Regions from separate parts of the Herbaspirillum sp. NPDC101397 genome, predicted to be linked through region 3. Evidence: riboswitches for the same ligand, from Rfam matches in the RefSeq annotation. Region 3 holds a riboswitch; each other region holds the start of a gene.
The links. A riboswitch is a leader RNA that binds a small molecule or an ion and turns the genes downstream of it on or off. The one in region 3 is predicted to bind cobalamin.
Positions count from the first base shown of each region.

Region 1 (9,843 bases), on a different contig from region 3:
GCGTCGAGCCGGCAGCCGGAGCGGCCGCACTGACAGGCGCTGCAGCACTGGCAGCAGGTGCAGCAGCAGCAGCAGGCGCAGCAACAGCAGGCGCCGCCGCATTGCCTTCAATGGCTTGCGTCAGAATGTCTTCAAGGTCCTGCGGCATCGACGCCAGGCTGGCCGGATCGGCGCCGTTGGCCAGCTCGTTGAGCTGGTCGGCGACAAAGCCGCTGGCCTGCAGCGCCGCTTCGATCGCCAGCGGCGTGACCGGCGCCTTGCCGGTGCGCAGGGCGTCGAACAGGTTTTCCGTCAGGTGACAGGCCGATACCATGGCCGGCAAATTGACGAAGCCCGCACCGCCCTTGATGGTGTGGAAGGCGCGGAAAACCGCGTTCAGAATTTCCAGATCGTCAGGATGCCGTTCAAGAGTCAGCAGATGCTCTTCAACGCTAGTCGCGAGGTCCAAGGCCTCAACGACAAAATCCTTGAGCATTTCGTCATCCATTAGAACCCCAGGTTAGCGAGTAAGTCATCCACATCATTCTGCGCCATGGCCGAGCCGGGAGCAGAAGGTCCGTTCAACAACTCAACCGGCTTGTCGGCCTGGATCGCCGCCTTGACTTCCGGCGGTGCGTTGTCGCGCAGCAGTTGCGCAAGTTCGCGTTCCGCCACGGCGGTGATGCCGACGATCTTCTTGATCAACTGCCCGGTGATGTCCTGGAAGTCCTGCGCCATCATGATTTCGAGCATGCGGGCTTTTTCGACCTCGGTGGCTTCGATCACGGCGGAAGAGAATTTCTTGGAATCGTTGGCCAGGTTCTTGAATTCGTCGATGGTCATCTGGCCGGCAAACAGGCGCGCCCAGCGGTCATCGATGTCCTTGGCTTTGCTGGCGAGTGCGTCCTGCGCAGGCATGCCGGCGTCAATCGAATTGAGCACCTTGTTGGCGGCTTGTTCGGTCAGCGTGGCGACATGCTCCAGGCGACCCTGGGCATCGCCGATCTGCGATGCGACGTCTGACAGCGAGCGGTCGTAGCCGAGTTCGCGCATGGAGTCGTGCAACAAGCGAACGATGCCGCCCAGGCGTTCGTACATGGGCTTGTCGGTCTGGTCTTCGAGCGGATCTTCTGTTGCGGCCGAGGGGGCCGAAGCTGCCGGCGCGGCTGCCGGGACTGAAGCCGGCAGGGTTTGCGCCGAAATCTCGTCGAATAGTGCTTCTAAATCAACGTCGTCACTCATGATCTTGGTATCTCCATACAAATTTGATGCGTTATTTGCTTCCGCCGCGAGGCAGGTAATCTGTCACAACTGAATTACATGGTTCGACGAGATGGTTCGGTGATATGAAGCTCCTGTTGCTGTAAGTGCGCGGCAGCGGCCGCCGGATATCCATTGCATATCGGCAACAAATAAAAAATCTGTAGAGAGCTTGCCCCTGTTTTTGCCCGATCCCCCGGAGAGTGTCCCGGTAGGGACGGACTTCCGCTATTTGTTGAATGGATTATAAGTCCCTGTCAAGCGGCTCCATCGGCTAAAAAGCGATGAAAATTCCCCATTTAAATGGCGTTATGACGATCTTGTTGATCTTCGGGCAATCATAATGCAAGCCCGCTTCGTTTGTCACGGATGATTGCCGCCTGTGGCGTTGGCGCATACAATTGCGCCGTTTTGGTGCTCGCCGGCATGTTCGTGCCGGCAGTTAAACGGGAAGCACGGCGCGGTCGCCTGGGATACCAGGATCTCCGCCAACGTGCGCTGCCCCCGCAACGGTAAGCAAGCGCCGTTCCTTGTCGGAACGGCAACCTGCCGACTTCGCCACTGTGACCCTCCCGCATCTTTCGCGCGGCAAGGCATGGGAAGGCGCGGCGGGCCAGGCTTGCAGCCCGGATACCGGCCACGACAGGGGAACGCCCAGGCGTTCCATTTCAATCCGGCTTGCGGGGAGGCAGGCCCGGAGATCATTGCAAAACGACATCATGAAATTCACCGTCCCATCCCGCCGCGGCGCGATCGCCTGCGCTGTGTTTTCACTTGCACAATCGCTGGCGCAGGCCGCCGACGACCCCGGCCTCACGCCGGTCGTCGTTACGGCGTCGCGCTTTCCGAACGATCCTGCGTTTCCGCCCGTGGGCGCGACCATGATCGGCGCCGAAGACATCCGCAACGCCGGTATCGACAACGTCAACGAGGCGATCCGCAAACTGGGTGGCGTGTATGGCCGTCAAAGCCTGGCGGGGCCGGGCGACTTCGCGCTAGACATGCGCGGCTTCGGCAGCAATGGCGATCAGAACATGGTGATCCTGATCGACGGCGTCCGACTGTCGGAAAACGAGTTGTCGACCGCCTTGCTGTCGTCGGTGCCGATCGACTCGGTCGAGCGCATCGAGATCGTACGCGGCGGCGGCAGTGTACTGTATGGCGACGGCGCCACCGGTGGCACGATCCAGATCGTCACCAAACGCCCGGCTGCGGATGCAATCCGCGGCAGCGTGGTCGGCGAAATCGGCAGCAACGGTTTGCGCAGCGGCCGCGCCAGCGTCGCCAAGGGCTGGGACGGCTTCGCCCTGAATGCCGCGTACAGCAAACAGCATGCCGACAACTACCGCGACAACAATGCTTCCAACCAGGAGAATTTCAGCGGCACGGCGCAATGGTTTTCCAATCAAGGTCGCTTCGGCTTGCGGGTTGATCTCGCACGCGCCGACTACGGCCTGGCCGGCTCGCTGAGCATGGCGCAATTCCTCACCAATCCGCGTCAGGCCACCACGCCGAAAGATTACGGCTCCTACGACAGCGACCGCATCACCGCTTTCTTCGAGCGCAAGTTCGGCGCGCTGGAAGCCGCGGCCGAGTTGTCGCATCGCGAAAAGATTTCGCGTTCCAGCTATGGCGGAGGCGCGGTCAGTGAAGTGCATAGCCGCACCACCCAGTTCTCGCCGCGCTTGCGCCACATCGCCGAAGGTGGCGTGTTGAAGAACGAACTGGTGGCCGGCGTCGATTTCTCCGAATGGGGGATCGGCAACGTCGACGGCAGCGGGGACGCGGCGCAGACTGCGCGCGCGGCCTACGTGCGCGACGAAGTGCAGATCGCCGGCAACACCCGTATCGCGCTGGGTTTGCGCCATGAGGTCATGGACAAGCGCAGCACCGCCAACGCCTACGACAAGGCGCAAGGCGTCAACGCCTGGGAGGTGCAGGCGAGCCACGCGGTGCTGCCGTCGCTGCGCCTGTTCGGTAAAGCCGGTCAAAGTTACCGGTTGCCGACCGCGGACGAAAACCGCGGCATCGTGCTGGCGGCCGGACAAATCCTCAAGCCGCAGACTTCGCATGACCTGGAGTTCGGCGCCACCTGGGGCGGCGCCGACAACAATGCCACGCTCAGGTGGTTTCGACATCGCATCAAGGATGAGTTGTTTTACGATCCCACCGTCGGCGCATTTGGTGCCAACGTCAATCTCGATCCGACCAAGCGGCAGGGCGTCGAATTGGAAGCCGCCGCGCGCCTGAACGCCGACTTCAGCCTCAAGGCGAATTTCCAACACATTGCAGCCGCCTTCACGGACGGTCCGAATGCCGGCAAGGAAATGGTGCTGGTGCCAAAGAATACTGCCTCGGCGCGGCTCAACTGGCAGTCCGGCAACCAGACCGTCAACCTCGGTGTGCTGTGGGCCGATGCGCAGCGCTACGGCAGTGACTTCAGCAATACCTGCAATGCGCGCATGCCGTCGTACACCACGGTCGATGCGCGCTACGCGATGCGCGTGAGTACGTGGGAGCTGGCGCTGACCGGCAGCAACCTGGGCGACCGGCGTTATTTCTCGCAAGCCTTCGGCTGCGCCTCGGGCATCTATCCGGAAAGCGGCCGTGCAGTAAAATTCACCGCCCGTTACGACTTTTAAATCACCTCAAGGACTTCATGCGCAGAGCGATCTTGGTGCTTTCCTGCCTGGCCGTATTGGCCGGGCTGGCGCTCGTGCTGGCGGGTCTGTGCGGCAGCACCGGCTGTCTGCGCCCAAGCGGTGATCCTGCCGATATCGCCATGCTGCTGCAATTGCGCGTGCCGCGCGCGTTGACGGCGTTCACCGTCGGCGCCTTGCTGGCGATGGCGGGCGCGCTGATGCAGGTATTGCTACGCAATCCCTTGGCTGAACCCTATGTGCTTGGCGTCTCCGGCGGATCTGCGGCGGGTGCCTTGCTGGCGATGCTATTGGCTGCGTCCATCGGTTTGCCGCGCCAGAATATCGCTGCCGTCGGCGCTGCATTGGGCGCCGGCCTGGCGGTGCTGCTGCTGTTCGGCCTGGTCGGGAAATCGCTGCGGCGCTTGCCGCTGTCGCCGATGGCGGCCGGGCATCGGCTACTGCTGACCGGTGTGATGCTGGCGGCCGGTTTCGGCGCCGTCATCACGCTGGTGCTGACGCTGGCGGGAGAGACGCAATTGCGCGGCATGGTGTTCTGGCTCATGGGCGATCTCGAAGACAGCCGCTTCCTGCCGGTGGCCGCCGCCATCGCGGGCGCGGTCTTGCTGTGGTCGACATGGAATGCACCGCGCTTGAACCTGCTGGCGCGCGGAGAGAGTTTTGCACAGTTGCTGGGGGTGCCGGTGGTGCGACTGCGCGTGGCGACCTTGTGCGCGGCGTCGTTGGCGACGGCTGCCGCAGTGACGCTGGCCGGCACCATCGGCTTCGTCGGGCTGGTGGTGCCGCACGGTCTGCGCCTGCTGGTCGGCAACGATCAGCGCGTGTTGCTGCCGGCCTCGGCGCTGGCCGGAGGAGCCGGTTTGACGCTGGCCGATCTGGCAGCGCGCACGATTGTCGCGCCGATGCAATTGCCGGTCGGCGTCATCACGGCCTTGATCGGCGTGCCCTTGTTCCTGTGGCTGCTGGCGCGGAGTCGCGCATGACGGCGGGCCTGTTGCTGCAGGTGGAGGCGCTGACCTTGCGCGCCGGCGACATCACCTTGTTGGAGAACTTCAACTGGCAAGTGCGCGCCGGTGAATTCTGGTGTGTGCTCGGCAAAAACGGCATCGGCAAAAGCACCTTGCTGCATGCGGTTGCGGGTCTGTTGCAGTCGGCGTCCGGCCGCGTCTGTTCCCCGGATGGCGACATCGCACGAACCGCGCCGCAGCAGCTGGCCTCGTGCCGCGGCTTGCAGGTGCAGCAACAGGTCGACGCGTTTGCGTGCAGCGTACTGGACAGCGTGATGGCGGGTTTGCATCCGTATCGTCCGGGCTGGGGCTGGCCGGATGAAGCCGACCGGCGCGCTGCGCTGTATGCATTGGAACGTCTGGACATGGCGTCTTACGCCGATGCCGACGTGATGCGTTTGTCGGGCGGCGAGCGCCAGCGTGTCGCGATGGCGACGCTGATGCTGCAGGCGCCGCAACTTTATCTGCTGGACGAGCCGGCCTCGCATCAGGACGTCGCCGCGCAGCAACTGGTGATGCGCACGCTCAAGGAACTGGCGGACGCTGACCATGCCGTCGTCGCCACCATGCACGACATCAATCTGGCGACGCGTTTTGCGTCGCATGTGTTGTTGATCGCAGAGGGGAAAGTCTGGCAGGGCAGGGCCACGGATATTCTGCGCCCGGACCTGCTGGAGGCGGCCTACGATTGCCGTTTCGAGATAGTGGAATCTGCCGGAGGACGGTGGCTGATGCCGGCCTGAGTTTTTTAGCCAGGCGGACGCCGCGCGCGCACTGTATCGAGCATCTTGCAGACTTCTTCGGTCGCATCCAGGACGCGCGGACCCGGACGGTTAAGCCAGTCGGCGTTGACCGTGAACAGGTTGCCGGCGACCACCGCCTTCATCTTGCCGAACTGACGCCATTCATCGAGCGGATGATCCTTGGCGTCGTCGGGGGCAAGGATGGCCTCGGGATTGGCGGCAATCACCGACTCCAGGCTGACGTGGGGCGCCAGTTGCGGCAAGTCGCCGAAGATATTGTTGCCGCCGCAGGTGTGCAGCACCGTCGACACCATGTGCTTGCCGTTGAGCGTCATCAGCGGTCGTCCCCAGATCTGATAGAACACGTTGACCGGCTTGCGGTCACGGTAGTTGTGGCTCAGTGCCTGCCAGCGCGCGCGGAAATCCGCGGCCGCCTTGCGGCCTTGTTCGTCGGTGCCGCTGAGTACACCCAGCCGTTCCAGCGAGGTCGCAATCGTTGCGTAATCGGCCGGCTGGCTTTCGAACACCGGCAAACCGAACGCCCGCAGCTGCTGCAACTGCGAGGCTGAGTTGCCGCTGCGCCAGGCCAAGATCAGATCGGGTTTGAGCGTGAGGATTTTTTCTATGTCGACCGCGCTGATGCGGCCGACCGAGGTCACTTGCAGCGCAGCCGGAGGATAGTTGCTGTAGTTGCTGACGCCGATGACATACGGTCCGGCGCCTGCGGCGTAGAGCAATTCGGTGGTATGCGGCGACAAGCTGACGATGCGGCGGGCGGGCTTGTCGAGACGAATGTCGTTGCCGAAATCATCGGTGACGGTGATGCTTGCGGCGGCGTTGCCGGCCCAAAGCAACGCCAGCGCCGCCGGCACAGCGAACCGCAGCGGCATCAGCCGATAGCGCATCAGACTTCGAGATTGTCGATCAGGCGCGTCTTGCCGAGTTTGGCGGCGGCGACCACGACCAGTTGTTCGCCCTGCGCCAGGTCGCCGGCGGACGGCGGCTGCAAGTCGTTGCGCTTGCGGATCGAGATGTAATCGGGTTGCCAGCCGCGCTGCGTCAGCGCATCCATGGCCTTGCGTTCCAGTCTGGAAATGTCGGGATGGCCGCCGCGCACTTCGTCGGCGACCTGGTTGAGCACCTTGTACAGCTCGGGGGCTTCCGCGCGTTCGTCGGCCGACAGGTAGCCGTTGCGCGAGGACAGCGCGAGGCCGTCGTCGGCGCGCCAGGTTTCGGCGGCGATGATTTCGGTCGGCAGCGCGAACTGGCGCGCCATGTTGCGCACGATCATCAGCTGCTGGTAATCCTTCTTGCCGAACACCGCCACGCGCGGCTGCACACAGGAGAACAGCTTGAGCACGACGGTGGTCACGCCGGTGAAAAAGCCGGGACGGAATTCGCCTTCGAGGATGTTGCCGAGATCATCCGGCGGCTGCACGCGGTATTCCTGCGGCTCGGGATAGAGATCTCTTTCCGTCGGTGCGAACAGGACGTAGACGCCTTCCTTCTCCAGCTTGTCGATGTCGGCCTGGAAGGTGCGCGGATATTTGTCGAAGTCTTCGTTCGGTCCGAACTGCAGGCGGTTGACGAAAATCGACGCGACCACCGGATCGCCGTGGGTGCGCGCCAGGCGCATCAGCGACAGGTGGCCTTCATGCAGGTTGCCCATCGTGGGGACGAAAGCGGTGCGCAATTGGCCGCGCAGCTGGTCGCGCAGTTCTTCGATGGACGAGATGATTTTCATGGCGTGGTGTCGTGAATGGATGCGGAAGCAGGCTGCGATGTACTGGGCCGATAGAGCTGAAGGGTGAGTTCGGCAGCTCAGCTCGGTGAATAGGACAGCCGCACGTAGATCGGCGCGAAGGCTTCAGCCTGGGTGATTTCGATCAGGGTTTCCTTGGCCAGCTCGAGCAGGGCGATGAAATTCACCACCACCACCGGTACGCCGCGGGCCGGATCGAACAGGTCGGCGAATTCGACGAAGCGCGCCGAACGCAGGCGCCGCAGGATGCCGGTCATGTGTTCACGCACCGACAATTCTTCGCGGCTGATATGGTGATGGGCGGTCAGCTTGGCGCGCCGCATGATGTCGGCCCACACCGCATGCAGGTCGTCGACGTTGACGTCGGGCCAGCGCGTGACGACGGTTTGCTCCACGTAAACCTGAGTGCGCACATAGTCACGGCCGACTTGCGGCAGCGAGTCGAGCTCTTGCGCGGCCAGCTTCATCTGTTCGTATTCGAGCAGGCGGCGTACCAGTTCGGCGCGCGGATCTTCGGCTTCTTCGCCGGAATCGGCCTTCCTGACCGGCAGCAGCATGCGCGATTTGATCTCGATCAGCATCGCCGCCATCAGCAGGTATTCTGCGGCCAGCTCAAGGTTGTGCTTGCGGATCTGTTCGACGTATTCGAGGTATTGCAGGGTAACCTGCGCCATCGGGATGTCGAGGATGTTGAAGTTTTGTTTGCGGATCAGGTACAGCAACAGATCCAGCGGTCCCTGGAACGCTTCCAGGAAAATCTCCAGCGCATCCGGCGGAATGTACAGATCGGTGGGCAGCTTGAACAGCGGCTCGCCGTACAGCTTCGCGAACGCGACGCCGTCGACCACATTGGGGGTCGAGTCCGGCTGGCCTTCCAGCGTCAGTTCGGCAGCGTCGGAGGATGGATTCCCGGCGTTTTCGATCATGCTGGCGAATCAGTGATTTTGGTAAACGTAAGGCTGTTGCTTGACGCGGGATTCCTTGTCGCGCGCGGTCTTGTCCAGATCCAGCGGCGTCTTGTCCCACAGCAGGGCGCGGCCGGCGCGTTGCTGTTCTTCGAGGTCGGGATTCTTTTCCTTGAGTTCGGCGATGAACTTGGTGGCTTCCGACTCGTACGAGGTGAAAAGTTTGCTGAAGAACATGATTTATCCCGGGAATTCTTGTTAACTGGCTAATAACCGCTATTCTACCCTGTCTTGAAGCCCGCATAGAATGGCAGACGCAAAGATGACCATGATCAAAAACAACTTGCTGGCCCGGCTGCTGGCTGTCTGCGCGACTGTGCTCGCGCTCGGCTGCGACCGCAACGGCAATCCGCTGGAGGAATTCGGTTTGGACAAGTTGAACAAAGGCGTATCGACCGAGGCCGACGTGCGCGGCGTGATGGGACAGCCGGACAGCGTGCGCGAGGAGAGCGACGGCGGCCGCACGCTGGAATACCCGAAAGGACCCCAAGGTGTTCGCACCTGGATGTTCCGCATCGGCGCCGATGGAAAATTATCAGACTATCAACAAGTGCTGACCGCCGAAAACTTTGACCGGGTGCAGAAGGGTATGACCCGCGAAGAAGTGCGCAACATGCTCGGCCGTCCGCGCACCGTGGTGCCGTTCGCGCGCAAGCAGGAAGAAGTGTGGGACTGGAAATACCTGTACGTCCATGAAGAACGACTGTTCAACGTGCATTTCGACATGCAGACCGGCAAGGTCGTGCGCATGTCGATTTCGGAGATATCCGGGCACTGACCTGCATTGCGCAGGATCAGCGCGGGATCAGCGCCGGTCGGCGCCGATCAGATCAGGGCGGGTGCGAGTAGTCGCCGAACTCCTGGCGCTCCTGCACCACCACCGGATCTTCACCGATGTCCATGCGACTGCGGCGCAGCATGCCGGCTTCGTCCAGCACCGAATAGGCGGTCGAGCAGAACAGCGAATGCATGCGGCGCATGTCGCTGATCAGGTCCAGATGCAAGGAACTGGTTTCGATGCTCTGCTGGGTTTCGCCGGCCAGACGCGTCAGGTGTGTCTTGGAGTAGGCGCGTTCAAGGTCGCGGAACGCTTCCTTCTCGGCCAGCAGTTTTTGCGCGCTCTTGAGGTCGCCGTCGATGAACACGGACAGGCCCAGTTGCAGGCTCGCCACCAGGCGTGCATGCATTTCGCAGACCTCGTTCATGCCGGCAGCGGAGAAGCTGCGCTGCAGCGCGATCTTCTTGCTTTCGATGCCCTTGACGATGCGCTCGATGATGTCGCCGGCCTGTTCCAGGTTGATCGTCAGCGTGACGATATTGGTCCAGCGGCGCACTTCCTTTTCATTGAGTTCTTCACGCGAGACGCGCGCCAGATACATCTTCACCGCCGTATACAGCTTGTCGACGTCGTCATCGAGCTTGCGGATCTGTTGCGCGCGCAGCTGGTTGTTGTCGCGAATGACCGGC
Region 1 covers NZ_JBIWNS010000002.1:126,637-136,479, reverse strand. Annotated here, with positions in the region: gene ACIROW_RS05410 (chemotaxis protein CheA) at 1-487, opposite strand, end outside; gene ACIROW_RS05405 (protein phosphatase CheZ) at 487-1,221, opposite strand; cobalamin riboswitch at 1,635-1,896, shown strand; gene ACIROW_RS05400 (TonB-dependent receptor family protein) at 1,959-3,881, shown strand; gene ACIROW_RS05395 (FecCD family ABC transporter permease) at 3,899-4,882, shown strand; gene ACIROW_RS05390 (ABC transporter ATP-binding protein) at 4,879-5,649, shown strand; gene ACIROW_RS05385 (cobalamin-binding protein) at 5,655-6,554, opposite strand; gene panC (pantoate--beta-alanine ligase) at 6,554-7,393, opposite strand; gene ACIROW_RS05375 (segregation and condensation protein A) at 7,471-8,337, opposite strand; gene ACIROW_RS05370 (DUF3460 family protein) at 8,347-8,553, opposite strand; gene bamE (outer membrane protein assembly factor BamE) at 8,639-9,154, shown strand; gene ACIROW_RS05360 (Na/Pi cotransporter family protein) at 9,207-9,843, opposite strand, start outside.
Region 1: it holds a riboswitch for cobalamin, as region 3 does, so the genes downstream of both, ACIROW_RS05400 (TonB-dependent receptor family protein) here and ACIROW_RS22525 (TonB-dependent receptor) in region 3, are expected to answer to the same signal.

Region 2 (9,843 bases), on a different contig from region 3:
CGGATTCATTCATCGCGCCTTGGCGCACAGGCGGCAGCTGACCTCATCGGAAGTCAGCTGCCGCTTTCACATGTTGCTACCTGTACCAAGCGGAGAGCGCACATCGACATTCCTACCGTCTATTTCCTGATCGCCGGCATCCTGCTGATGTTCATGGTATTCCTCGAATCAGTGCTCGAGCGACTGCCATTCAACGCGGCCATGCTATACCTGCCGATCGGCTGGCTGCTGGGGCCTGCCGGCATCGGCCTGATCCACATCGATCTGCGATCGCACGCCGACGCGCTGACCGTCATCACGCGCGTGGCCTTGCTGCTGTCGCTGTTTACGGTCGGACTCAAGCTCCGGGTGGCTTTTCGCGGCGAAGGCAGTCGTTTGTGGTGGCTTCCATTGCGCCTTGGCGTGGTGTCAATGCTGATTACCGTGCCTTTGCTGGCGATCTGCATCGCCTTCCTGTTCGGACTGCCGTTTGCCGTGGCCATGCTGCTGGCCGCTATCCTGGCGCCCACCGATCCTGTACTGGCGTCCGATGTCCAGATCAAGAATGTCGATGATCCCGATCAGTTGCGTTTCGGGCTGAGTGGCGAGGGCGGTCTCAACGACGGCAGCGCCTTCCCGTTCGTGATCCTGGCCTTGATGCTGCTGGGTGTGACCGACGAAATTGCCCAGGTCGATCACTTTGGCTGGTTCGTCGCCTGGGGTGTGTTCGCTGGCATCGGCTGCGGCGCGCTGGCGGGGTGGGCCTTGTCGCGTATGGTGCTGTTTGCGCGCCAGCGTTTCGGCCTCGCGCTCGGCATGGAGGAATTCATGGCGATCGGCATCATCATGCTGTCTTATGGCGTGGCGGAGCTGATCCACGGCATCGGCTTCCTGTCCGTGTTCGCAGCAGGTCTGGCGATGCGCCAGGTGGAGTCAGCCAGCAGCGGCGACAAGCCGGCCGGCGAACTGATTGCCGCCGCGCAGGACAGCGGCAAGAACGCCGCTGCCGTTCATCCTGAACAGGCGCCGGTTTACCTGACCGAAACCGTGCTTGGCTTCAACCAGCAGCTGGAGCATTTCGCGGAGTTCTTCATGGTGCTGCTGATTGGCATCCTGTTATCTGAATACGGATTGTCGGGAGAGGGCGTTCTGATTGCCGGGCTGCTGTTCTTCATCGTGCGTCCGATTGCGGTGGCGCTTGGCCTGCTCGGCTCTGGCACCGAGACGTCGCATCGCTGGCTGATCGCCTGGTTCGGCATTCGCGGCGTCGGCTCGCTTTATTACTTGTGCTTCGTGCTGCAGTTCTGGCATGACAAGCTCAATGCGCGCATCGCGCAGGATGTGCTGACGGTGCTGGCGCTGTCCATCCTGTTGCATGGCATTTCATCAACGCCGTTGATGCACCTGTATTGGCGCAAGCGCGTTGCGGTCAAGGGAGGCGCCACATCAGGGAAAGAAATAAAGTAATAAAACTACATTTACTACATTCACATTTTTTACTTTGATTTGAAATTGCGCGGCGAAGCAGCGTATTTAAGGCGTAATTCGCTGGAAATAATCGACATCCTGTGCCAGAATAAATAAAAACTAGTAAAACTACATAAAATAACGTCGGCCAGCTTGTATTCTGCTCAAGTCTCTTGCCAGGTCGGCGCCTGATCGGAAACACAGGAGACCGCATGAGATTTTCCCCTCTGAAGCCGCTGATGCAGTTGAAAATCGGCCACCGGCTGTCGCTTTGCTTTGGCGTCATTCTGGTGCTGATGGCCGCCGTCACTGCGCTGGCCGGCTTGTCCGCGCAACATGCGCAGGAGCAGCTGGCCGCGGCGCTCAGCCACACCAACGGCAAATCCGAAATCGCCGCGTTGATGCGCCAAAGCCTGTTCCGCCAAGGCCAGGCCGCGCGCAACGTCGGCACGCTGACCGATCTCAGCGCCATGCAAAAGGAAATGGCCCGCATCGGCATCGAACGCAAGCGCTACCGCGTCAATCAGGATGCCTTGCTCAAGCTCGGCGTCACCGCAGAAGAGCGCGCCATCATCTCGGATATGGCCGCCTATGACAGCCGCAGCGAACCGTTCATGCGGCAGGCGGAAGAATTCGCCGCCGGCTTCAATGCCGGGCAGGCCACCAAGCTGCTCAATGCCGAAGTGGCGCCCCTGCAGAGCCAGTGGCTGGAATCCATCGACAAGCTGGTCAAACTGGAACAGGGGCAGATCCAGCGCGACCTGGACGATTTCGCGCAGAGCGGCCGTCGCACCACGCTGGCGACCATTGCGATTTGTGCAGTGGCGATGTTGTTGGCGGTGCTGGTGGCATGGCGCCTGAATCGCAGCATCACGCGTCCGCTTAACGAAGCGGTGAGTCTGGCTTCCCGCGTGGCGGCAGGTGATCTGACGGCGCACATCGCGACCGGCGGCAGGGATGAGACAGGACAGTTGCTGAACGCCCTGGGCAGCATGAATCGAAGCTTGCTGCAGACTGTCAGCGAAGTGCGGAACGGCACCCAAAGCATCTTCCGCGTATCGCAGCGAAATGCCGTCGGCAACACTGATCTGGCGGCGCGCACCGATGCCCAGGCCGGCTCCTTGCAACAGACTGCAGGCGCCATGGCCGAGCTGGCCGACATCGTCGGCCGCAATGCGGGGCAGATCGGCGAAGCCAACCGGCTGGCACAGTCGGCAGCGGACGTCGCCTCGCGGGGTGGAGAGATCGTCTCTTCGGTGGTCGGTACGATGACCTCGATCAAGGACAGTTCGCGCAAGGTGGTCGACATCATCTCGGTGATCGACGGCATTGCCTTCCAGACCAACATCCTCGCGCTCAATGCTGCGGTGGAGGCCGCACGCGCCGGTGAGCTCGGCCGCGGCTTTGCCGTGGTGGCAACCGAGGTGCGTCAGCTCGCCATGCGCAGCGCCGCAGCTGCAAAGGAAATCAAGCTGTTGATCGGTGATTCGGTTGAGCGCATCGATGCCGGCAGCCGTCAGGTCGACGACGCCGGACGCACCATGCGCGATATCGTCGATTCGGTCGAGCACGTGGTCGGCATCATGGATGAGATCGCCGCCGCCAGCGACGCCCAGCATCGCGGCATCGCCGATCTCAATCAGTCGATTGCCGGCATCGATGCCGTCACGCGCACCAACGCGACGCTGGTGGCGGAAGCCGCCATCGCCACCGCCGACATGCAGGAGCAGGCGCGCAAGCTCTGGGATGCGGTCAGTGCGTTCCGGGTCGGTTCCGACGCTGAAGCCGGCGAGTTGCAGTTGCTGGCGACTGCTCCGGAAATCGCTCCGCAATTGACACCACGCCGTCCCTCCCTGCTTGGGGTGGCGCCGGCGTAAGAGTTGCGGAAGCCCGAAAAAGTGTTTGTCCTATACGCAGCGCCCGCGCCAGCGGGTAGCCTGTCGCTGTGACGTGAATGGTCGGCGTTGCCTTCGACCCGCGTCGCTTTTAGCTCGACCTTGAGCTTAAATTGCAGCAGAAAGGACATTCCATGCACAAGCCACAAGACATCCCGCCGGTAGAAGTGCCGCCGCTGGATCCGAGCCCGCCGCAGGATCCGATTCCTCACCAGAATCCAATGTGAGGAGGCGTGCGCATGCATACACCGCAAGAACCGCAGGAAACGCCGCCGACCGCGCCGCCACCTAAAGACATCCCGCCGGACGAATACAACCCGGTGGAAGATCCGCCTCTCAATCCGCCCGAGCCCGGCATCCCCGAGCCGCCCGAGACGCCGATCAGAATGGCGTAGAGCCGTGCACGAACAATCAAGCATCACACATGAGGAGTACAGCATCATGGCAACCAGCACATTGGATCCAGACGTCTTGCCGACTTCCGATCGGCAATTAAGCAAAGGCCACGACAACCACGCGCTTGGGCCGGGCGACAGCTCGGACAGCGGCAGCGACATGATGAACATCGCCACCGAAGCCGACAGCGATTCGCACGGCACCGGCGAGCGTGCCTCGGTCGAACGCGGCTCGCGGGACCGCGCTCCGGAAGTGCCGGAGTCGGTCGAGCAAGTCGCCAGTGACGAGGAAAGCGGCGAAGACATCGTCGCCGCCGACGAACGTGAGCTCGAAAAACAGACCGATAGCGTCAAGGAGTCGAAAAAGATCAAGCGTGATCACGATCTCGACGATGCCTTGGAAGACACGTTTCCCGCCAGCGACCCCATCAACCTGACCCCGGAGCCTCCCAAAAAGGTCGCGAGAGGGCCCAATCAGTAACAGAATCACGCAGTAATCCAGGCTTCTGCTGAAGCCCAAAGCGGGCCGGTTATCCATTTGGATAACCGGCCCGCAAGCGTTTATGCAAGCCGATTCCAGGTTGCCAGAATGGCGCGCGACACCTATACTGCCGGGGTAGCATTGCCTTGGGTATCCTGCGAATAGTCATTCGCTGGATTTAATCGGGAAGTCGGTGCGTTTGTCGGTCAATTGCAGTGAACGTCGGTGAATTGCTATTTATCATCGTTTGCAATGCCATGTGATCCGTCAGGCAAAACCCACGCTGCCCCCGCAACGGTAAGCGAATCAGCGAATCTGCATCCAGCCACTGTGCACCGGTGTTACCAACACGGCATGGGAAGGCGCAGATTCCGGTTCCGGCGAGATCATGCTCGCTGTGAACCATTCTCAAGCCCGGAGACCGGCCCTCGGTATAACGACTTGTTTTGCATCGCGGAGGGCGATCGACGGACTGCTTCCGGAATGCTGTTTCTTTGCACCCCGCGTTGTTTCCTGATTTTCCTTCGTGACGGTTCCGCTGCGCTGCTTCGCTTTAGCGCCGCAAGCGGTTGGTTTCAATCCGGCTCAGGCCCATCCGAAGGAAAACACATGGCAATCATCACCGGCGCATCCGCCCACGATACCGATACACTCGACTCCGAGTCCAATTCTGCTTCCGGCGCGCGACTCTGGCGCGATCGCATCCTGCCTGGCCTGACCGCATTCGTGCTCGGCGCCGCACTGATCTACGCTGCCGGATTTGCCTCCGCCGTGGAACTGCACAACGCCGCGCATGACGGTCGTCATTCGGCCGGCTTTCCTTGCCATTAAGACGCCAGGCGGACTACCCCGATGATCAATTTCGCAGTATTGCGACGGATTGCCCCCGTCGTCCTGTTGGCCGGCGCGTTGGCCGGCCTGTTGCTGACGGCCGTGCAGCAGGCGCAAGTCTCCCGCATTATCCTGCAGGCGGAAGTCTACGAAGAAGCCGCAGCCGCCAAGGCGCATGAGCAGTCGCACGCCGCCGCGGTACCAGCTTCTGCTGCAGCTTCCACCGGCGCGCCTGCCGCGTCGGAAGCTCACGAGCATGAACATGAACACGCCGATGAATGGGAACCTGCCAACGGCTTCGAGCGTACCGCTTACACCGTGCTGGCCAACGTCAGCATGGCGATCGGCTTCGGCCTGTTGCTCGCCGCCGCGATCCTGGTCAGCGGCAAGAAAGTGACCTGGCGCTCCGGATTGCTGTGGGGCGTGGCCGGTTACCTGGTGTTCTTCGTCGCACCGTCGCTGGGCTTGCCGCCGGAAGTGCCGGGCACCGTGGCGGCGCCGCTGCATGCGCGCCAGTTGTGGTGGATCATGACGGCCGGATTGACTGCCGCCGGCCTGGGTCTCGGCGTCTATGCGCGCCATTGGACGTTGAAGTTGCTGGGACTGGTCTTGGTGGTTGTGCCACACCTGATCGGCGCACCGCATCCGGCAGTGCCGGGCGGCGCCGCGCCGGAAGAGCTGGCGCAGGCGTTCATCCACGCCACCGCATTGGCCAATGGCATATTCTGGCTGACGTTGGGCGGACTGATCGGTTACTTCTATAAAAAATTCGTCTGAAAATTCGCCTGAAACTCAGGTTGTCATTTTGGATGCCGATCCGGTCACTGCAGCCGGATCGGCATTTTGGTTATTAAGAAACTGAACGCATGAGAACCCACCACCGCCACGTCCTGATGTGCACCGGCCCGCGCTGCACCGAAAACGGCGTGCTGGCCGAAGCCATGTTCGCCGTGCTCGGCGAGCAGATCGACGCGCGCCCCGAGCTGCGCGTCAAGCGCACGCGCACCCACTGCATGGTGGCCTGCAAGGCGCAGGCGCCGGTCGTTGTGGTATATCCCGAAGGCGTCTGGTATCGCTGCGAGGATGCCGCCGCGATCGAACGCGTGGTGATCGAGCATCTGGAAGGCGGGCGCGAAGTCACCGACCTGATCTTCCATCGCCTCGGCAGCGGCGACGTCAATCCCGAGGAACCAGAAAATGTCTGACCAGGCAACACAATCCGTCGCTGCAACGTCTGCACGCATTGCCGTATTGACCCATGCGTCCACCGACCTGGCGATCGTGCATCACGCGTTGACGCAATTGCCGGCCGATTTTCCGCCAACCATCGGCATCAACCTGCAAGGCGTAGAAAACGAAACACGCATGAGCGAGTTGTTGCAGAACGAACTGGCCGACGCTGACATCATCGTGCTGCGCATCCTCGGCCGTCTCGGCAGTGTTGCCGGATTTGCCGAACTGCTGCGTCATGCGCAACGTCAGGGACGCCATCTGATTGCGCTCAGCGGCGCCGGTGAGCCCGACGCCGAACTGGCGGCAGTGTCGACTGTCCCGACAGATGTGCTGCGCGAGGCTCTGGCGTATTTCCACGGCGGCGGCAGCGTGAACCTGGCGCAATTTCTACGCTTCGTGTCGGACCGTTTGCTGCTGACCGGATTCGCTTACGAGTCCGCCGTGGCCTTGCCTGATCACGGGATCTATCATCCGGATCTCGAACAGGATGCGGGCATTGCCGACTGGCTTCAGCTCAGACTTAAATCGCGCATTGATGTCGCAGGCCGCCGCAAACCGGCAGTCGGCATCATCTTTTATCGCGCCCACTGGATGAGCGGCAACACGCGCTTCGTCGATGCGCTGGTGACATCGCTGGAGCAACGCGGCATGGACGTGTTGCCGATTTTTACGGCCTCGCTGCGCACTTCGGCAGCGGACTCCGATCTGCCGGCGGCGCTCAGTTATTTCGCGGGAGAGAAGGGCGCACATGTCGACGTCCTGATCAACACCACGTCCTTCGCGATGGGCGAAATCACGCCGGGCGGTCCGACGCCTGCGGGCTGGTCGGTGTCGGTGCTGGAAAAACTCAACGTGCCCGTGCTGCAGGCCATGACCAGCGGCATGACGCAGGAGCAGTGGGAAATCTCGACGCGCGGCATGAACCCGCTCGACGCCGCCATGAACGTGGTGCTGCCCGAGTTCGACGGCCGCATCATCAGCGTGCCGCTGTCGTTCAAGGCGCAGGCGGCGGGCTTGTCCGGCGACGTGGTGGAGTTTCATCCCGTGGCCGACCGCGTTGAACGCATCGCCGGCCTGGCGGCGCGCTTCGCGCGTTTGCGCGCGCTCGACAATGCCGACAAGCGCATCGCCTTCATCTTCACCAACTCCAACAGCAAGGCTTCACAGATCGGCAATGCCGTCGGCCTCGACGCGCCGGCCTCGCTGATGCGCATCCTCGAATCGATGCGCGATGCCGGCTATGCCATCGGCGACTTGCCCGAGAGCGGCAGCGCGCTGATCCATACGCTGGTCGATCGCTGCTCCTACGACAACACCTATCTGACCAGCGAGCAGTTGCAGCACGCCGTCGGCCGCGTGTCGGCAGAGCGCTACGCCGAATGGTTCGCCGAGCTGCCGCACGTCTTGCAGCAAAAGATAGAAGCGCAATGGGGCGCCGCGCCCGGTGTCGCCTACGTCCATGACAATCATCTGGCATTCGCCGGCGTCGAGCTGGGCAACGCCTTCGTCGCCTTGCAGCCGCCGCGTGGTTACGGCATGGATCCGGATGCGATCTACCATCAACCCGACCTGCCGCCGACACATCACTATTACGGCCTGTACCGCTGGCTTAGCGACGAGTGGGGCGCGGACGCCATCGTCCACGTGGGCAAGCATGGCACGCTGGAATGGCTGCCCGGAAAGGGTGTCGGCTTGTCGGAGAATTGCTTCCCCGATGCGTTGCTGGGCGACATGCCGCTGTTCTATCCGTTCATCATCAACGATCCGGGCGAGGGTTCGCAGGCCAAGCGGCGCGGCCACGCGGTCGTGGTCGATCACCTGACGCCGCCGATGACTACCGCCGACAGTTACGGCGCGCTGGCGCAGCTGACGCAACTGGTGGATGAGTACTATCAAGTGGAAGTGCTGGACCCGTCCAAGCTACCGCTGCTGCAGCAGCAGATCTGGGAACTGGTCAAACAGACCAATCTTGACAGCGACCTGCAGATGAAGCTGCTCCATCATGATCACGACCATGACGATGAACATGGACATCACCATCATCACGGCCATGTGCATGGACACGATCACGGTCATGACCACCACGATCACGACCATCCGCACGACCACAGCCATGAGGGCGAATTGCCTGAAGCGCTCAGCGCCATGGGCGGCTCCGACGTCGCCCACCTGATCGAAGACCTCGACGGCTATCTGTGTGAACTCGGTGCCGCGCAGATCCGCGACGGCCTGCACATCCTCGGCCGCGCACCGGATGTGACGCAGATGCCGGACATGCTGGTGTCGTTGACGCGCCTGCCGAACCAGGACATCCCCGGTCTGCAGGAAGAAATGGCGCGCCTGTTCGGCCTCAAGCTCGACATGCTGCTGGAGAACAAGGGCCAGCGCCTCAACGCCGACAGCGCGCTGGCGCGTATCGCCGGCCGCGCCGTGGTCACGCGCGCCGATGCGATCGAAGCCATCGATGATTTGTGCGTGCGGCTGATGCAGGCCTTGCAGGAGCGCGAGTACAGAGCCGGTGCCGTCGACGGCATCTTGCAATCCATGTTCGGCGATCTCAGCATCGACAAGCCGCGCCTGCAAACTGCTTCTTTGCGTCAACCGGGCAGCGTAATCGGCCAGATGAAGATGCAGGCGCGCGCCAGACCTCCGGCCGCAGCCCCGGCGCTTACCAAAGCACCGGCGCCGACAACTGACAAGTTCGCAGCGTTACGTCGTGTCCTCGATTTCACCTGCCGCCAGTTGCTGCCCAACCTGCATCGCGCCGGCGACGAGATCGGCAATCTGCTGCTCGGTTTGGAAGGCGGCTACGTGCCGGCCGGCCCGAGCGGTTCGCCCACGCGCGGCATGGCGCATATCCTGCCGACCGGGCGCAATTTCTATTCGGTCGATCCGCGCAGTGTGCCGTCGCAATCGGCCTGGCGCGTCGGCCAGCAGCTCGCGCGTGAAGTACTGGAACGCCACGTGCGCGAAACTGGCGCACATCCGGAAAGCGTCGCCATCAGCATCTGGGGCACCAGCGCCATGCGCACCCACGGCGACGATGTTGCGCAGATTCTGTGCCTGCTCGGCGTGCGACCGGTATGGCGTCCCGGCAACCGCCAGGTGTTCGGCATCGAGGTGGTGCCGCTGCAGGAACTGCAGCGTCCGCGCATCGACGTCACGACGCGTATCAGCGGATTCTTCCGCGACGCCTTCCCGCAACTGATCGACCTCATCGACGACGCCGTCAACGCCGTGATCGCACTCGATGAGCCGCTCGACCAGAATTTCGTGCGCAAGCATTACCTGCAGGAACTGGGCGACTGGATAGGCAAGGGCCTGGACAAGGATGAGGCGCAAGAGCGCGCCGCCTATCGCATCTTCGGCGCCAAGCCCGGCAGCTACGGCGCCGGCATCCTGCCGCTGATCCAGGAAAAGAACTGGCAGGCCGATGCTGATTTTGCCGAGGCCTATATCAACTGGGGCGGCTACGCCTATGCGCGCAAGCTCGGCGACAAGCAGGGCAGCGACCAGCGCGACGCATTCCGCACGCGCCTGTCGGGCGTGCAAGTGGCCTTGC
Region 2 covers NZ_JBIWNS010000001.1:210,834-220,676, forward strand. Annotated here, with positions in the region: gene ACIROW_RS01015 (cation:proton antiporter) at 148-1,446, shown strand; gene ACIROW_RS01020 (methyl-accepting chemotaxis protein) at 1,659-3,323, shown strand; gene ACIROW_RS01025 (hypothetical protein) at 3,581-3,736, shown strand; gene ACIROW_RS01030 (hypothetical protein) at 3,783-4,217, shown strand; cobalamin riboswitch at 4,349-4,662, shown strand; gene ACIROW_RS01035 (CbtB domain-containing protein) at 4,827-5,048, shown strand; gene ACIROW_RS01040 (CbtA family protein) at 5,070-5,825, shown strand; gene ACIROW_RS01045 ((2Fe-2S) ferredoxin domain-containing protein) at 5,915-6,253, shown strand; gene ACIROW_RS01050 (cobaltochelatase subunit CobN) at 6,246-9,843, shown strand, end outside.
Region 2: it holds a riboswitch for cobalamin, as region 3 does, so the genes downstream of both, ACIROW_RS01035 (CbtB domain-containing protein) here and ACIROW_RS22525 (TonB-dependent receptor) in region 3, are expected to answer to the same signal.

Region 3 (9,843 bases):
AACACCAACGTCGCGCACAATACCGCGCTGGCGAAGGCGGCCGCGACGGTCATATACAGGCCGCTCCAGGCGCCCGCGATGCCCGTCGCACCTGACAAGATCGCCAGCGATGCCCCGAACGCCGCCGCCGGCGAAATACCGACCGTGTAGGGACTCACCAGTGGATTGCGCGTGATGCCTTGCATGGCCACGCCTGCCAGCGCCAGGCCGGCGCCGGCCACCACCGCCATGACGACGCGCGGCAGCCGCAGCTGTTGCAGCAGCGAGATTTGCCACGCCGGAATGTCGCTCAGCCACGCCGCCGGCAGTAGCGGCGCGAACAGAGCGCGGAGGCTGGTCGCCATGCCGAATTTTTGCGCGCCCAGCGATCCGGCCAGCGCCATCGCGGCGATCAGCAGAGCGACGCCGGCGACCATCGCCAGCGCATTGCGACGCTGATGACGCTGCAACGCTTGCATGAGAAGAGTCTTGTTCATTTGCGCAGCTCCGCCAGCGATGCGGTGTAACCACCCGGCGCCGGCACCTGTTGAAAATCCTCCAGCCAGGTGCGCATGACCTGGTCGGGATCAATGTCTTTGAAGCGATCCGGATACAGCCATTTGGCGATCTGTAATGCACCGATGATCTTGGAACAACCGCCTGCCAGGTAATAGCTGATGTGATACACCTGCACAGGGAGATTGCGCACCGCCGGAATGCGATCGAAGCCGGGGCGCGCGGCGACCGCTTCCAGTACTTGCAGCGAGAACGCACGGCTATGCGGTTCGTACTGGCCTGGTTCAAGTTTGACGATGACGTCGGGCATGCGCGCGACGACTTCTTCCGGATCGACGCTGAAGCCCTGCACACTGCCGCGCGCCGACGGCTGGCTGAGGACGCTGACGTCGCGGAACACATTGACGCCGCCGCCGACCTCGACCATGTCGTGCCAGCCGGAGCCCTTCAACAGGGTCTTGTAGGCGCCGACTTCTTCAATGTAGACGCGCTTGCGCTGCGCCATCGGCAGGTTCTGCAAGCGCTGCGCCAGCAGGTCGCGGTAGCGGCGATAGAAAGCGTTGAGTTTGGTGGCGCGTTGCGGTTGCTCGAACAGTCGGCCGAACAGCGTGACGTTTTCTTCATGCTTGAGCACGTCCCAGGCAGTGACCACTACCACCGGGATGCCGAAGCGGCCGAGCACGGTGACCGCCTTTTGCCAGTCGCTGTTGCGCGGGAAGAAAACCGCATCCGGCTGCATCGCGACGATGGCTTCGTAATTGGGACTCGACTGCCCCTGTCCTGCCAGCATGGCCGGCGTCACCGTCGGCCAGTAGCTATGGCTGCGCGCGGAGTCGATGTCGACGCCCACCACCGGCTGCATGCCGGCCACGGCGCGCACGAATTCGGTGGTGTAGCGGTTGAAGACGACCACGCGTTTCAGCGGCGTCTTCAGGGTGAGTTCACGACCGACGTCGTCCTTGAACGTCAGGCTGTGAAGGGTGTCTGCGGCATGGACCGAGGGCGCCCGCACCAGCAACGGCAGCCCCAGCGACAGCAGCAACAGCCGTCGTCGTTGGGGCTGCTGCTGTTGCTGCAGCGGAATGATCCGGTCAAAACGCATAGTTGCCGGTGACCGTGTAGGTGCGCGGTGCGCCCAGGATCCATTGCGTCGCCGTGCCGGCGTAGGTCGATGCGGCGTAGACCTTGTCGGTGAGGTTGTCGATGCGCAAATCGAACTTCAGCTTCGGAGTCGCCTTCCACGCCACGCCGGCGTCGAGCACGGTGTACGCCGGCAGGCGCGACTGGTCGGTGTTGTCCGAGTAGCGATCGCTGACGTAATGGGCGCCGGTGCGGGCTTCCACTTGCGGCGTGGCGTTCCACAGCACGAACAGGTTGCCGGTGCGTTTCGGCACGAACTGCGGACGGTAACCGGCCAGCGAGGTCGCCTTGCCGCCGACCGTGGCGACGAAGTTATCGAAGCGCGCCTGCAGCACCGAGGCATTGGCCTCGACGCGCCAGTCGTCGTTGAGCTTGAAGGTCAGCGAGCCTTCCAGGCCGCGCGACGATTGCTGGCCGACGGTGTCGGAGAGGGCGGTGTTGTTGATGTTCGGCGCCAGCAGGTTGTTCTTGATGATGCGATAAGCCGCCAGCGTCCATTCCACGCGGCCGTTCCACAAGGCTTGCTTGACGCCGACTTCGGCCTGCTTGCCCTTGGACACGCCGTACTGCATCTGCGATGCGCTGATGCTGGCCAGCGAGGTGACCGGATCGGATGCCACCGCGTATTGTGCGTACAGCGAGGTGTCGGTCACCGGTGTGAAGACCACGCCGGTATTCCATGACACCGCATTCTGGTTGCCGTTGGCGGTCAGGCGCGTGATGAAGTCATCGCGCTTGGTCTGGTAGTTGTCGCCGCGCAGCCCGCCGGTGATGGCCCATTGCTTGTTCAGCTGATAGCGGTCTTGCAGGAACAATCCGGCCTGGTCGACGGTAACGCGATACAAGGCGCGGATGGCCGGCGAGTTGCCCTGTGCGAACGTGCCCGGATTGAAGTTGAGCGCATTGACGGTGGTGCTGCCGGCGAAGTTGCCCGCGGCGTTGGTGTTGTCGTTGCGGTCGTAGAGTGAGCGGTTGAGGTCAAAGCCGACCACCAGCTGGTTCTTGTTGCCGAACAGCTCGCTGTCGATGGTGGCGTAGCCGTGATCGCCGTATTGGGTCTGTGCGCCGACGATGTCGCGGTAGTTGGAGCGCGCGACGTTGCCGGTGGCCGGGTTGTACGTGTAGGTATAGGTTTCCTTGTAGCGGCGGTCGTGCTTGATCAGGTAGACGTCGTTGTTGAGCACGACCTTGTCGTTGAGCTCGTAACGCGCGCGCAGATAGGTGCGGTTTTCGGTGAAGCGCACCTGGGCGTCATCGACGTTGTAATTCTTGAAGCGCGTGCCGGGTACGATGGCGCCGTTGACGATGGGCGTGCCTTCGTAGCTGCCCGGATGGATATCGGCGTAGTCGTTGGCCAGCGTCAGAGTCAGGTCGCGCGTGGCTTTCCACAGCAGCGAACCGGACACGGTCAGGCTGTCGCTGCGGCCGCGGTCCATCCAACCGTCCGAATTGACGTGGCTGACGTCGAGGCGATAGGCCAGCGTGTCGCTGAGCGGGCCGGTGCTGTCGAAGGCCTTGCGATAGGTGCCGAAGGAGCCGGCCGAAAACTGCACCTCATTGGACTGCTGTTTCAGATTCAGATCGGGCCGCTTGGGCACGACGTTGACCGCGCCGCCGACGAAGCCCGTGCCGTACAGCACCGAAGCGGGGCCGTTGAGGAACTCCACGCGTTCCACATTCCACGGATCGACCGGGAAGGTCACGACGCCGCCGGCGTTGTACAACTGCAAGCCGTCGTACAGTTGCGAAATCGAATTGGGGCCGTAGAAGCCGCGCGCCGACAGCGAGTTGTTGCCGTTGCCGGAAAACGGCACCGAGGTCACGCCGGGCGAGCGCGTTTCGGCGTCGAGCAGGGTCTGGTAGCCACGGTCGCGGATGGTGTCGCCCATGATGACGGCGACGCTGGCCGGGGTTTCCAGCGGCGTCAGGTTGAGACGGCCGCCGGCGGTCGAGGGCGCCTTCAGGCTGCCGCCGTCCTGGGTCGATACCGTGATCTCGGGTAGCGAGGCCTCGGTCGCTTGTGCGAAGGCGGCGCCGGCGTGGAGGGCGGCAAAGGTACCGAACGCGCCGGCCAGCGCATACGGCAAATGAGACAGGCGCGGTTTGCCCGTGCGCAGCGATGCAGAGTGTTTCATGTGAGCTTCCCTTTGATGACCGCCATATCCGTGGCGCGTGGTGTATGGTGGCGGTCTGTTTTTGTACGGCGCGCATCCCCGCGCGCTGTGATCAAAGGAAACGGGCAAAACGGTGAGTGAGTGAAGTGCGAAGACGGCGGACGCACGAATGCGGCAAGCGACGACAGCTCTCGCAAACGGAGGCGGTCGAGCGGATGACGGATTCGGTATGCAGTGCGCAGTGCTTCGCAGTTCACGACATACCCCGGCCGCTCGCTTCCATCCGTTCTGGCCGGTATCCGGGCTAACAGGGCCGATCGCCTCGCCTTCCCATGCCTGAAATCTGAAGCGGCACAGTGGACTATGGAGGAAACCTGTCGCGCTACATCAATGCGCGACGCCTGTTTTACCGTTGCGGGGACAGCACACGTTTGCCGCTGCAACAAACTAATACACAGCGCGTGTTTCCCGTTTAACTGCGGTCAAGGAATCTGACCGCGAGCACCAAAACTCCGCCATGATACGTGCGCAGATGGCTTCCTGCAATGCGGCCGTCCGGGTCCGCCGTTGCTGACATGCTGAATATTTTCCTTCCTGCAACAAGGACGCGTACAGGTGCAAATTCCCGACGCTCGCTATACTTGTCGTCTTTACCGGGAAGGACACCATGAATTCGCGACTCCGCTTTACGAACATACTGCAGTTCACCGCCGTTGCGGCGGTGCTGGCCACCGCAGGTTTTTCCGGCAACGCCGCCGCCCAGGCCACCATCAAGATCGGCGAGATCAACAGCTACAAGGCACAGCCGGCTTTCCTCGAGCCGTACCGCCAGGGCTGGGAAATGGCGCTGGAAGAAATCAACGCCGCAGGCGGCGTGCTCGGCAAGAAGCTGGAAGTGATTTCGCGCGACGACAACGGCAATCCGGGCGACTCGGTGCGTGTGGCCGAAGAGCTGGTCAAGCGCGAACAGGTGTCGCTTCTGTTCGGCGGCTTCCTGTCCAACACCGGTCTGGCGCTGACCGACTACGCCAAGCAGCGCAAGATATTCTTCCTCGCGGCCGAACCGCTGACCGACAAGATCGTCTGGCACAACGGCAACAAGTACACCTATCGTTTGCGTCCTTCGACCTACATGCTGGTGGCGTCGCTGGTCAAGGATGCCGCCAAGCTCAAGAAGAAGCGCTGGGCCATCGTCTATCCGAATTATGAATACGGCCAATCCGCCGTCGCCAGCTTCAAGACGCTGATGAAGGCGACGCAGCCGGACATCGAATTCGTCGCCGAGCAGGCGGCGCCGCTGGGCAAGATCGACGCCGGCGCGGTCACGCAAGCCCTGGCGGACGCCAAGCCGGATGCGATCTTCAACGTGCTGTTCGCGACCGACCTCGGCAAGTTCGTGCGCGAAGGCAATACACGCGGTCTGTTTGAAGGACGCGAAGTGGTGTCGCTGCTGTCGGGCGAGCCGGAATACCTCGACCCGCTGCGCGCGGAAGCGCCCAGCAACTGGCTCGTGACCGGCTACCCGTGGTACGCCATCAATACGCCCGAGCACAAGAAATTCGTCGACGCCTATCGCAAGAAATACAACGACTATCCACGCAACGGTTCGCTGGTCGGTTACAGCGCGCTGATGTCGATTGCGGCCGGGCTGAAGAAAGCCGGCAGCGCCGATTCGGACAAACTGGCGGCAGCGTTTTCAGGTCTGAAGGTGGAGACGCCGGTGGCGACCATCACCTACCGCGCGCAGGATCACCAGTCGACGCTGGGTGCTTTCGTCGGCCGCACCGGCGTCAAGGACGGCAAGGGCATCATGAGCAGCTTCGTGTACGTCGACGGCGCCAGCCTGCAACCATCGGACGCGGAAGTGAAGAAGCTGCGCGCCGCCGATTGATCAGGCAGCGTCAGGCCCGCACCACATTCCTGCCGGCGTTTGCCGGCAGTTTTGTTTCCGGCTGTGTTTCTTCCATCGCCACCCGGTTTCGGCCGCCATTCTTGGCGACGTACAGAGCGCGGTCGGCGCGCGCGTTGAGGCGGTCGGGACTGTCGTCGCGTCGCGCAAAGGCGACCCCGATGCTGATACTGTAGCGGCAGGCGCCGAACTGGCCCGACACGATCTGGGCTTCCGCCTGTGCGCGCAGCGACTCCGCCATGGCAGCGGCATCGGCTGCGCTTGTGGCCGGCAACAGCAAGCCGAACTCTTCTCCGCCCAGTCGCCCCAGCGCATCACCCGGCCGCATGACGCCGCGCGCCATCTGCACGAAGGCGCGCAATACGTCGTCGCCGCCGGCGTGGCCATGGGTGTCGTTGATGCGCTTGAAATGATCCAGATCGATCAGCAGCAGCACCGGCGGCGCTGTCGGCTGTATCGGCTGCCCTTCCGCCAGCAAATCGCGCGCGATGGTTTCGAAGCGTTTGCGCGTGAGCGCACCGGTCAGGTGGTCGTGGTTGAGCGCGTGTTCGACCTTGGCCAGCATGGCGTCATGCACGATCATCACCGCGATCATCGTCAGCGTCGGCATGACTACCGCGCCGACGGTCAGCAAGCTGATGTTCCAGACACTGTTGAGCATGGCCAGCGATTCGTCCGGCGCCAGCGTCAGGAAGTACAGGCCGCGCACCAATTGCGTCGCCGCGAACAGGAAGGCCATCAGCGCCGCGAACCAGAAATTATATGGACTGCGATCGCGCGGGCGATGGCGCAGCAGGATCACGCCGACGGCAGTACAGATGATGGCGTTGAAGCTGGTGGAGGCGGCAACGCGCAGCGGCAGGTTGGCGTCGACGTAGCGCCACACGACCATGGCGACGCCGACCAGCGCCACGCCGGCCAGCATCTGCTTCCACCGCGTCGGGCGGCCGAGAAAACGCGCGCAGCCGGCGTAATAGAAGGCGCCCGCCAGCGACACGATGACGTTGGCAACGACGATGGAAATGGCATCGGGAATTGTATTGCGCAAGGCCAGCAACGGAAGCGACACCACCATTGCCAGGTTGGCGAAAAACCATTCGCGCACACCCGCCACCGGTGAACGCAGCAGGGATCCCAGCACCAGCAGCATCGCCACGCTGAACAGGGCGGTCGTGGTGAGAATCGAGACAACGGTCAGCATGGCGCGCAATGAAATCAAACAGGAACGTATTGTAATGCGCAAGGCCCGGCCGGCGGCGGTCGATGATTTCTTTGCATAAAGTGTCGGCAGAGCAGCGCGCGCAGGCATTCATTGCTCTTTCTTGTATTTTTGTAAAAAGATTTCTGACCATTTCTGCCAGTTCAACCTCATTTCCACCTGGAAATCCGGCGCTAATCCAGCACTGGAAAGGGTTGTGTATAAAAACTATTGAATTGATGAAAACTATCAATTTTTACTATTCATTGATATTCCCTAAGATTGCGTCAGCTAGCGGTTGTTGTGCACCGCAAGATGCGAACAACCGCCAAAACAAGATAAAAAGCGCCGACTCCGGACGGCGTACAACCTCAGGGAGCATCACCATGAACCAATCGCCACGGCCTGCCATCAGCGTCGCAGCCCGCCTCGGAATCAGCTTCGCCATCGTGTTGGCCATGATGGTGGCGCTCACCGTGCTCAGCATCATGAAGGTCAATGCCATCGAAGGCAGCCTGAGCACCATCAGCGACGACAACAACGTCAAGCAGCGTTACGCGATCAACTTCCGCGGCAGCGTGCACGATCGCGCCATCGCATTGCGCGACCTGACCCTGGTGGGCGACGCCGAAGTCAAGGACGTCACCGGCCTGATCAGCAAACTGGACAACGACTACCAGCAATCGGCGCAACCGCTGGACGCTATCTTCTCCGGTGAAAAAGGCAAGAACATCCGCGCCGAAGAACGCGCCGACCTCGCCGCCATCAAGGCCATCGAAGCGCGCGCCATGCCGCTGGTGCAACGCATAATCGTCGCCCGCACCTCGGGTGATACCGAGGGCGCCCGCCAGATCATGCTGCAGCAAGGCAAGCCGGCTTTCGTCGAATGGCTGGCGTCGATCAACAAGTTCATCGACCTGCAAGAACAGATGACCCAGGCTGAATCGGCCCGTGCACGCAACCTGGCGCACGGCTTCCAGGCGCTGATGCTGGTCCTGCTGGCGATTGCCATGGCCACCGGCGTCGTGCTGGCGACATTGATCACCCGTCACATCCGCCGCGCACTTGGCGCCGAACCGGCGCAAGTCAAGGAACTGGCCTTCGCAGTCGACCGCGGTGAGCTCTACCACGCCATCGAGCAGGACAAGGATCTCGGCAAGGGACGCGACAGCATCATGGCCGCGTTGTCGGAAATGAGCAGCAACCTGCGCCGCACCGTCGCCGAAGTCCGCGACGCCGCCAGCGACGTCACCGAGATCAGCGCCCAGATCGCCGAAGGCAATCGCGACCTCGCAGCACGCACCGAAGACCAGGCCGCTTCGCTGGAAGAAACCGCCTCGGCGATGGAGCAACTGACCTCCACCGTCAAGCAGAACGACGACAACGCCAAGCAAGCCAACCAATTGGCGCGCAATGCTTCCGCAATCGCCATGCAGGGCGGCGCGATCGTGGGCCAGGTGGTGCACACCATGGATTCCATCAATACATCCTCGCGCAAGATCGTCGACATCATCGGCGTGATTGACGGCATCGCGTTCCAGACCAATATCCTGGCGCTGAACGCCGCAGTGGAAGCCGCACGTGCCGGTGAACAAGGCCGCGGCTTCGCCGTGGTCGCCACCGAAGTGCGCAGCCTGGCGCAACGCAGCTCGGCCGCCGCCAAGGAAATCAAGTCGCTCATCGATGACTCGGTTGAGAAGGTCGACACCGGCGCCAAGCTGGTCGGCCAGGCCGGCGAAACCATGGAGCAGATCGTCGCCAGCGTGAAGCACGTCACCGACGTGGTCGGCGAAATCTCCGCCGCCAGCCACGAGCAAAGCATCGGCATCGAAGAAGTGCACCGCGCCATCGCGCTGATGGACCAGGTCACGCAGCAGAACGCCGCCCTGGTGGAACAAGCCAGCGCCGCCGTCAGCACATTGCAGGACCAGGCCGGCAGGCTGAACCAGGCAGTCGGCGTGTTCAGCCTGGAAGATCCGGCGCTGTCCGGCTCCGCCCGCATCGTGCCGCTGCGTCCGCTGGGCGTCGACGCCAACGTGGTCAACCCGGCTTTGCAGATCAGGGATGAACGCCGCAGCGCCTGATGCTTCAGGCAGATCGCAAGGAAAAAAGCCCGCGCATGCGGGCTTTTTTTTGGGGGGCTGACGCTCGGCCCCCAGTCGCCTGGGGCAAGGTGAGCATGGTTGCGCGCCACCGGCTGCCGCGTTCTCATGGAGGCAACATCATTGCCCTTCGGAAATCAGGATTTGACTGATATGCCGACTACATTCTGATGAGTATGATTGATTCAAATGCAGCGTTTCCTACCGCAACATTCGACCGAAAGGATTCAATCATGGGCTCCAGCATCAGCTTGACCAGCATCGGAATCATTCTTCTCGACGTGCTCCTCGTGTGGGCCTGTTTTTCGGTCGACAAGCATCTGAAATTCCTCGACGCCGAAGATCAGCGGGCCGAGGAAGAAGACGACCATCGCCTGCGCCTGATTCCCATTTTCAAGGACGTGTCGCAGCATGGTCGCGACGCCCATATTTAGAGCGCGTCGCTCACTGACTCAGATACCGTATCTCCTCGCAGCCCGACACGGCTGCCTCGCCCGCAACCGGCCCATTCCGGTGGCGGGCTTTTTTATTCGCGCATCTCTGCGTGAGCGTCTTTATTTCTCCGCACCCCACAGGCGTCGTCCGGAATTGTCCAGCTCCGTGAGGTACAGGCGCATGTCGAATTCGTATTGATGGTAGTTGGGCTCCATGTACGAACAGAGTTTGTAGAACGCCTTGTCGTGTTCTTTCTCTTTTATATGCGCCAGCTCGTGGACGGCGATCATGCGCAGGAATTCAATCGGCGCGTCCTTGAACAAGGCGGCGACGCGAATTTCATGTTTGGCCTTCAGCTTTCCACCCTGGATACGTGAAATCGACGTGTGCATTCCCAGCGCGTGATTGATCACGTGAATCTTGCTGTCATACCCGACCTTGTTGATCGGT
Region 3 covers NZ_JBIWNS010000011.1:48,802-58,644, forward strand. Annotated here, with positions in the region: gene ACIROW_RS22515 (FecCD family ABC transporter permease) at 1-476, opposite strand, end outside; gene ACIROW_RS22520 (ABC transporter substrate-binding protein) at 473-1,597, opposite strand; gene ACIROW_RS22525 (TonB-dependent receptor) at 1,587-3,770, opposite strand; cobalamin riboswitch at 4,022-4,273, opposite strand; gene ACIROW_RS22530 (ABC transporter substrate-binding protein) at 4,417-5,640, shown strand; gene ACIROW_RS22535 (GGDEF domain-containing protein) at 5,651-6,859, opposite strand; gene ACIROW_RS22540 (methyl-accepting chemotaxis protein) at 7,243-8,940, shown strand; gene ACIROW_RS22545 (hypothetical protein) at 9,192-9,392, shown strand; gene ACIROW_RS22550 (YgjP-like metallopeptidase domain-containing protein) at 9,513-9,843, opposite strand, start outside.